One region of the Nocardioides pyridinolyticus genome, then DNA from elsewhere that is predicted to be linked to it. Evidence: predicted binding sites of a transcription regulator. Region 1 holds the regulator's gene; the other holds the start of a gene.
The links. The regulator HrcA, encoded in region 1, represses chaperone genes, less so after heat shock. The targets are predictions, from matches to a motif close to TTGGCACTCGNNNNNNNCGAGTGCCAA.

Region 1 (4,204 bases):
GCCCGCTCGCCCTTCCAGACCGCGACGCTGCGCGCCGCGGCCCACGGCACGATCCGGGCGGCACCGACCTCGGTCAGCACCTCGACGGCCAGCTCGCCGCGGTCGCCCTTCGGGATCGCCTGGACCACGACGACCTCCGGCGTCGGAGCCGCGGTCGTGACGACCTCCTCGGCGACCACCGCGAAGACCCGCTTGCCGGTCGAGGAGACCACGCCGCGCACCGACACGCCGGCGCCGTCGGTCAGCACGACCTGCTCGCCCACGCGCAGCCGGCGTACCGCCACCGCGTGGTGGGCCTCGTCGCCCTCGACCGTGACCTCGTCACCGGTCGCGACCCCGTCGAGGGCCGGCACGAGGTGGACGGGCAGGGACATCAGTGCGGGTTGAACGCGTCGCGGAGCCGGCCGAACACGGACTTCGAGCCGGGGCGGACCTGCCCCGAGGGCGCCTCCTCGCCGCGGATCGTGGCGAGCTCGCGCAGCAGCTCCTCCTGGCGCGCGTCGAGCCGCGTCGGCGTCTCGACCACGACCGTGACGACCAGGTCGCCGCGACCGCCACGCAGGCCGGGGACGCCGCGCCCCTTGAGCACCTGCTCCGAGCCCGACTGCGTGCCGGGGCGCACCTCGAGCTCGAAGCTGCCCTCCGGCGCCGTCTCGCTCGGCTCGTCGTCGACGACGTCGGCCTCGAGGGTCGGCAGGGTCAGCGTGGTGCCCAGCGCGGCCGCGGCCATCGGCAGCGTGACCGTGCAGTGCAGGTCGTTGCCGTGGCGGGTGAAGGTCGGGTGCGGGGCGACGTGCATCTCGACGTACAGGTCACCGGCCGGCCCGCCGCCGGGACCGACCTCGCCCTCGCCGGTCAGCTGGACGCGGGTGCCGTTGTCGACGCCGGCGGGGATCTTCACGGTCAGCGTGCGGCGCGAGCGGACCCGGCCGTCGCCCGAGCACTCGCGGCAGGGCTCCGGGATGATCGTGCCGAAGCCGCGGCAGGCCGCGCACGGGCGCAGCGTGCGGATCTCGCCGAGGAACGAGCGCTGGACGTGGGCCACCTCGCCCGCGCCGCGGCAGGTCTCGCACGGCACCGGATGCGTGCCCGGCGCGGCGCCCTCGCCGTGGCAGGTGCTGCACAGCACGGCGGTGTCCACCTTGAGCTCGCGGGTCACGCCGAACGCCGCCTCGGCCAGCGTGACCTCGAGTCGGATCAGCGCGTCCTGGCCGCGGCGCTCGCGCGGTCGCGGGCCCCGCCCGCCGCCGCCGGCCGCACCGCCGCCGAAGAAGGCGTCCATGATGTCGGTGAACGAGAAGCCGGCGCCCTGGCCGAAGCCGGCACCGCCCATGCCGCCGAACGGGTCACCGCCGCGGTCGTACGCCGCCCGCTTGTTCGGGTCGGAGAGCACCTCGTAGGCCAGCGAGACCTCCTTGAACCTCTCCTGGGCCTCGGGGTCGGGGTTGACGTCCGGGTGATACTGCCGCGCGAGCCGCCGGTAGGCCTTCTTGATCGCGTCGCCGTCCGCGTCGCGGTCGACACCGAGCAGCTCGTACAGGTCCTGGCTCAACTGGGTTTCCTTGGTTGTTCGGGGATCGATCGTGGTGTGCGGGAAGGGGGCTCAGGCCTCGTCGAGGATCCGCGAGACGTAGCGCGCCACCGCGCGCACCGCGGCCATCGAGCCCGGGTAGTCCATGCGGGTCGGCCCGACGATGCCGAGCCGGGCGAACGCCTCGTCGCCGGGGCCGTAGCCCGCGGCCACGACGCTGGTCGCGGCGAGCTCCTGGTAGGGGCCCTCGTGGCCGATCCGCACCGTCAGCACCTCGCCGGCGTGCGCCTCGCCGAGCAGCTTGAGCAGCACGACGTGCTCCTCCAGCGCCTCGAGCAGGGGGCGTACGGCGGAGTCGAAGTGGTCGCCGTACCGGGCGAGGTTCGCCGCCCCTCCGACGGCGATCCGCTCGTCGGAGCGGTGGTCGGACATCGCCTCGGTGAGGGCGTCGACGACGGCGGCGAGCACCGCGTCGGACCCCTCGGCCTCGGCCGGGAGCAGGTCGCGCAGCCGGGTGACCGCCTCGGCGATCACCTCGCCGACGACGGCTCGCAGGACGCGCGTGCGGAGCTCGCCGAGCGCCTCCTCGTCCAGCGCGACGGGGAGCTCGACCAGGCGCTGCTCGACCCGGCCGGTGCTGAGGATCAGCACCACGAGCAGCCGGCTCGGCGCGAGCGCGACCAGCTCGACGTGGCGCACCGTCGAGCGCGACAGCGTCGGGTACTGCACGACCGCGACCTGGCGGGTCAGCTGCGAGAGCAGCCGCACCGAGCGGTTCACGACGTCGTCGAGGTCGACGGCCCCGTCGAGGATCGTGGCGATCGCGCGCTTCTCGGCCGCGCTCATCGGCTTGACGGTCGTGAGGCGGTCGACGAAGAGCCGGTAGCCCTTGTCGGTCGGCACCCGGCCGGCGCTGGTGTGGGGCTGGGTGATGTAGCCCTCGTCCTCGAGCGCCGCCATGTCGTTGCGGACCGTGGCCGGGGAGACCCCCAGGCCGTGCCGCTCGACGAGGGCCTTGGAGCCGACGGGCTCCTCGGTGGTCACGTAGTCCTCGACGATCGCGCGGAGGACGGCGAGCCGGCGCTCCTCCTGCATGCCCGTCCTCCTCTGCGTCTCACCCGGATGTTGGCACTCGAATGTCGGGAGTGCCAAGGGTACTAGCCCCACGCGGCGACCACCTCCCGGCACGACCGTTGACGCCGAGACGAATCCGGATAAGGTTAGGCTTGCCTAACTAGTCACAGGAGGTCCCATGCTCGCCGCCGTCGCCCGGAGCATCCTGGCCTGCCCCTCCGAGGTCAGCCTCGTCATCGACGGCGAGCAGCTCGTCGAGGACGACACCGGTCTCACCGACCGCCGCGGTACGCCGACGTTCCTGTGCCGTCCGGGCTCCCCCGTCGCGCGCGCCGCCGAGGCGCGCCGCAGCGCGCTCCTCACCCTGACCAGCGGACTCGGCCCCCGTGGCGGGGCTGAGCGCGCCGACATGCTCACGCTCGCCGGCCGGCTCGAACGGGTGGCCGTCGAGGACTGCGACTGCTGCCAGGACGTACGCCACGTGGTCTCGCTCGACCTGAACTTCGTGCTGCTCGAGCGGGCGTCGCGCCAGCACCGGGTGCCGCTGCTGGAGTTCCGCAGCCTCGAGCACGACCTCAACCGCGGTCACCTCCAGCGCTCCACGGAGCACGCCAACGACTGCCACCAGGAGGAGCTGCGCCAGGCCGTCTCCACCGGCACGCGGACCCGGCCGGCCGAGCTGCTCGGGGTTCGGCTGGTCGACCTCACTCCGGCGAGCGTCGAGGTGCAGTGGGTGGACGTCCAGGGCGCCCACTGGCACGTGATCGAGTTCCCGCGGGTCGCCGGCAGCCTCGAGGAGCTCGGCGACCTGCTGCGGCACTGCCTGCATGCCGGGATCTGCTGAGGCTCTCTACGCTGGGCCGGTGGCATTCACCGAGGTCGCCGACCGGGTCTGGGTCGCGCGCTACGAGTGGTTCGACGTCAACGTCTCGCTGATCGGCGGCGCCGACGGCGTGCTCGTGGTCGACACGCACGGGTCCGCGCGGGCCGCCGGCGAGGTGGTCGAGGACGTGCGCCGGCTCGGCGCCGGACCGGTGACCGGGATCGTCAACACCCACTGGCACTTCGACCACACCTTCGGCAACGGCATCTTCCGCGCGGCGTACGGCGAGATCCCGATCGTCGCCCACGAGACCGCCGCGACCGAGCTGGCCGACGGCGCGGACCGGATCAAGGAGCGGTACGCCGCCGAGCCGGCCGACCCGCACACGGCCGACGTGGTCACGACCGACGTCGTCGGCCCGGACCGCACCTTCTCCAGCGCGCTCGTGCTCGACGCCGGCGACCGGATGGTCGAGCTGGTGCACCCGGGGCGCGGACACACCGGCGGCGACCTGGTGGTCCGGGTGCCCGACGCGGACGTGCTGCTCGCCGGCGACCTGGTCGAGGAGTCGGCGACGCCGTGGTTCGGCGAGGACTCGTGGCCGATGGACTGGCCGCTCACGCTCGACGTGGTGCTCGGGCTGACGACGCCCGCGTCCGTGGTGGTGCCGGGTCACGGCGCACCGGTGGACCGGGAGTTCGTGGAGCAGCAGCGCAACGAGATCGGGATCATCGCCGAGACCATCCGTGACCTGGCCGGCCGCGGCGTGCCGCTCG
Region 2 (4,204 bases), on a different contig from region 1:
GGCCAGTGCACCAAGGTCGACCCCGAGGCGCGGCCCGCGGCCGTGGGCCTGCTGGGGTGCGGGGTGATGGCGGGCATCGGTGCGGCGATCAACACCGGCGCGGTCTCGCGCGGCAGGTCGGTGGCGGTCATCGGCTGCGGTGGCGTGGGCGTGGCGGCGATCGCGGGTTCGGAGCTCGTCGGCGCGTCCCCGATCATCGCGGTGGACATCGATGCCAAGAAGCTCGAGACCGCGAAGAGGATGGGCGCCACCCACACCGTGGACTCCTCGCAGGTCGACCCGGTCGAGGAGATCAAGCGGATCTGCGGTGAGTTCTTCGAGGGCGCCGACGGCGCGGACGTGGTCGTGGAGGCCGTCGGGCGGCCCGAGACGTGGAAGCAGGCGTTCTACGCCCGCGACCTGGCCGGCACCGTGGTCCTGGTCGGCGTACCGACCCCGGACATGAAGGTCCCCGACCTCCCGCTGATCGACGTGTTCGGCCGCGGTGGGGCGCTGAAGTCCAGCTGGTACGGCGACTGCCTGCCCACCCGGGACTTCCCCATGCTGGTCGACCTCTACCAGCAGGGCCGGCTCGACCTGGACGCGTTCGTGACCGAGGAGATCGGCATCGACGACATCGAGGCCGCGTTCGAGCGCATGCACCACGGCGACGTCCTCCGCTCGGTGGTGGTCCTGTGACCGCCCCCGGATCTGTGCGCGTCGACCACGGGATCACCAGCGGCACCTTCAGCCTGGACGGGCAGACCTTCGAGGTCGACAACAACGTGTGGGTCGTCGGCGACGACACCGAGTGCGTGGTCATCGACGCCCCCCACGACGTCGAGGGCATCCTCGCCGTCGTGGGCGACCGCACGGTGAAGGCCATCGTGTGCACCCACGCCCACGACGACCACGTCCGGGTCGCGCCCGAGCTGCGCGAGCGCGCCAACGGTGGGCAGGGTGCGCCGATCATGCTGCACCCCGACGACCGGGTGCTGTGGGAGCTGACCCACGTCCAGGACGGCGAGGGCCACCTGTGGGACCTCGACCTCGCCGACGGGGTCCGCATCGAGGTCGGGGGCACGGCGCTCGAGGTGCTCCACACGCCCGGCCACGCGCCCGGCGCGGTGTGCCTCTACGCGCCGGACCTCGGCTGCGTGTTCACCGGCGACACGCTGTTCAACGGCGGGCCCGGCGCGACCGGGCGCTCCTACTCCGACGAGGACCAGATCTTGCGGTCCATCCGGTCCCGGCTCTTCGCGCTGCCCGACGACACCGTCGTCCACACCGGGCACGGCGACGACACCACGATCGGTGCGGAGAAGGAGAGGCTCGGGACCTAGGTCCCTCGCTGTCCTAGAACGGCCGGACCAGCAGCGCGACCCCGTGGCCACGCGCCCGGGTGAGCACGATGGTCGCCTCGGCCTCGCCGTGGAGGTCGAGGCGCTTGCGCAGCTGCTCCGGCACCACGTCCACGCCCCGCTTCTTGATCGTCAGCCGCCCGACGCCGCGCTCGCGCAGCGCGGCCTTCAGCGCCTTCTCCCGGTAGGGCAGCTCCTCGAGCACCTGGTAGCTCCGCGCGAACGGCGTGCGGAACGAGTGGTCCGAGGTGACGTAGGCGATGTGCTCGTCCACGAGCCCGCCGTCCACCCCGGCCGCGACCGCCGTCACCAGCCCGGCGCGGATCACCGCGCCGTCCGGCTCGTAGAGGAACGCCCCGACGTCGCGGACGCCGGCGCCCGGGTCGTCCTCCTCGGTGAGCGTCGCGAGGCCACCTTCGCCGATCACCGTCGCCCGCCGCGCGGTGGTGGCCAGCCGGCCGGACCACAGCGCGGCCTCCTTCACCTCGCCGTGGTCGCTCACCCACTCGGCCTCGACGCCCGCCGGGACCAGCTCGTGCGGGATCCCCGGCGCGACCTTCACGCACGCGTCGCGCGCCAGCAGGCCCTCGACGAACGGCCACGGGGGAGTCCAGCCGTCGACGTCGAACGTGCGGCCCCTCGCCGTACGACGAGCGGGGTCGGCGAAGGCGACCTCGAACGGCGTCGTGTCGATCGTCGTCGCGTCCGCGACCTGGACCGCGCCGGCGAGGTCGAGCGCGTCGAGGTTGGCCCGCGCGACCTCCACCCGCACCGGGTCGAGGTCCACGCCCGCGCACACGATCCCGACCCGGGCGGCGGCGAGCAGGTCGCCGCCGATGCCGCAGCCGAGGTCGATCAGGGTCTGCGCGGACGCCGCGGCCAGCCGGGCCGCCCGGTGGTCGGCGACCCGCCGCCGGGTGGACTGCTCCAGCCCGTCGGGCGTGAAGTACATCCGGTCGGCCAGGTCGCCGAACTTCTCCCGCGCCCGGACGCGCAGCGTGGCCTGGGTGAGAGCCGCGGCCGCCTGCTCGGGGGTCGCGCTGCGCCGCAGCCGCGTCAGGGTCGCCAGCGAGTCGTCGCCGGCGGCGACCGCGTCGCCGAGCAGCCGCTGGCCGTCGTCGGTGAGCAGCCACCGGAATGCGTCGAGATCCACCCCGGGATCCTCGCAGGACGGGGGTTCTCTGGCACTCAGTCGGGGAGAGTGCTAGTTTCTGATCTGGCACTCTCCTCCGGAGTGTGCCAGCGCTTGCGACACGGTGCGACCCCCGCGACGGCGTACCCGACCCGCAAGCACCAGACGTGCATCACCCAACACATCGAAGTGCCAGAAAGTGGAGGTCGACACGTGTCGGTCAACATCAAGCCCCTCGAGGACCGCATCGTCGTCAAGCCGCTCGACGCCGAGCAGACCACGGCCTCGGGCCTGGTCATCCCGGACACCGCCAAGGAGAAGCCCCAGGAGGGCGAGGTCCTCTCCATCGGCCCCGGCCGGATCGACGACAACGGCAACCGCGTCCCGCTCGACGTGAACGTCGGCGACAAGGTCATCTACAGCAAGTACGGCGGCACCGAGGTCAAGTACGCCGGCGAGGAGTACCTCATCCTCTCCGCGCGCGACGTCCTCGCGGTCGTTTCCTGATTTCACCGGGTCGTCCGCCTCTCGGCTGCCATGAGCACGCCCTGAGGCGGACGGCCCGATCTCGTTAGAGGAGAGTCATGCCGAAGATCCTGGAGTTCGACGAGAACGCCCGCCGCGCGCTCGAGCGCGGCGTGGACGCGCTCGCCAACACCGTCAAGGTCACGCTCGGCCCCAAGGGCCGCTACGTCGTCCTCGACAAGAAGTGGGGCGCCCCGACCATCACCAACGACGGCGTGACCGTCGCGCGTGAGGTCGAGCTGGACGACCCGTTCGAGAACCTCGGTGCCCAGCTCACCAAGGAGGTCGCCACCAAGACCAACGACGTCGCCGGCGACGGTACGACGACGGCGACCGTCCTGGCGCAGGCCATGGTGCACGAGGGCCTCCGCGCGGTGGCCGCCGGCGCGAACCCGATGAGCCTCAAGCGGGGCATGGACGCCGCGGCCGAGGCCGTCGGCGACGCGCTCAAGGAGGCCGCCCGCGAGGTCGAGTCGGTGGAGGACATGGCGTCGGTCGCCACGATCTCCAGCCGCGACAGCCACATCGGCGACCTGCTCTCGCAGGCCTTCGACAAGGTCGGCAAGGACGGTGTCATCACCGTCGAGGAGTCCAACTCGATGGGCACCGAGCTCGACTTCACCGAGGGCATGCAGTTCGACAAGGGCTACATCAGCCAGTACTTCGTCACCGACCCGGAGCGCATGGAGGCCGTCCTCGACGACCCGTACATCCTGCTGCACCAGGGCAAGATCTCGGCGGTGTCCGAGCTGCTCCCGCTGCTGGAGAAGGTCATCCAGTCGGGCAAGCCGCTGTTCATCCTCGCCGAGGACGTCGAGGGCGAGGCGCTGTCGACGCTGGTCGTCAACAAGATCCGCGGCACGTTCAACGCCGTCGCGGTCAAGAGCCCGGCCTTCGGCGACCGCCGCAAGGCGATGATGCAGGACATCGCGACGCTGACCGGTGGTCAGGTCGTCGCCCCCGAGGTCGGCCTCAAGCTCGACCAGGTCGGCCTCGAGGTGCTCGGCCAGGCCCGCCGCGTCGTGGTGACCAAGGACAACACCACGATCGTCGACGGCGCCGGCGACTCCGCCGAGGTCGAGGGCCGCGTCAACCAGATCAAGGCCGAGATCGAGTCCACCGACTCCGACTGGGACCGCGAGAAGCTCCAGGAGCGCCTCGCGAAGCTGGCCGGTGGCGTGTGCGTGATCAAGGTCGGCGCCGCCAC

Region 2: the regulator HrcA is predicted to act here: its motif matches at 2,522-2,548, upstream of groES (co-chaperone GroES).

Annotation. Positions count from the first base shown of each region.
Region 1 covers NZ_BAAIFY010000016.1:63,341-67,544, forward strand. Annotated here, with positions in the region: gene ACYQ0U_RS14750 (16S rRNA (uracil(1498)-N(3))-methyltransferase) at 1-374, opposite strand, end outside; gene dnaJ (molecular chaperone DnaJ) at 374-1,552, opposite strand; gene hrcA (heat-inducible transcriptional repressor HrcA) at 1,604-2,626, opposite strand; gene ACYQ0U_RS14765 (hypothetical protein) at 2,784-3,449, shown strand; gene ACYQ0U_RS14770 (MBL fold metallo-hydrolase) at 3,469-4,204, shown strand, end outside.
Region 2 covers NZ_BAAIFY010000001.1:63,053-67,256, forward strand. Annotated here, with positions in the region: gene ACYQ0U_RS00395 (S-(hydroxymethyl)mycothiol dehydrogenase) at 1-678, shown strand, start outside; gene ACYQ0U_RS00400 (MBL fold metallo-hydrolase) at 675-1,322, shown strand; gene ACYQ0U_RS00405 (class I SAM-dependent methyltransferase) at 1,336-2,493, opposite strand; gene groES (co-chaperone GroES) at 2,686-2,979, shown strand; gene groL (chaperonin GroEL) at 3,057-4,204, shown strand, end outside.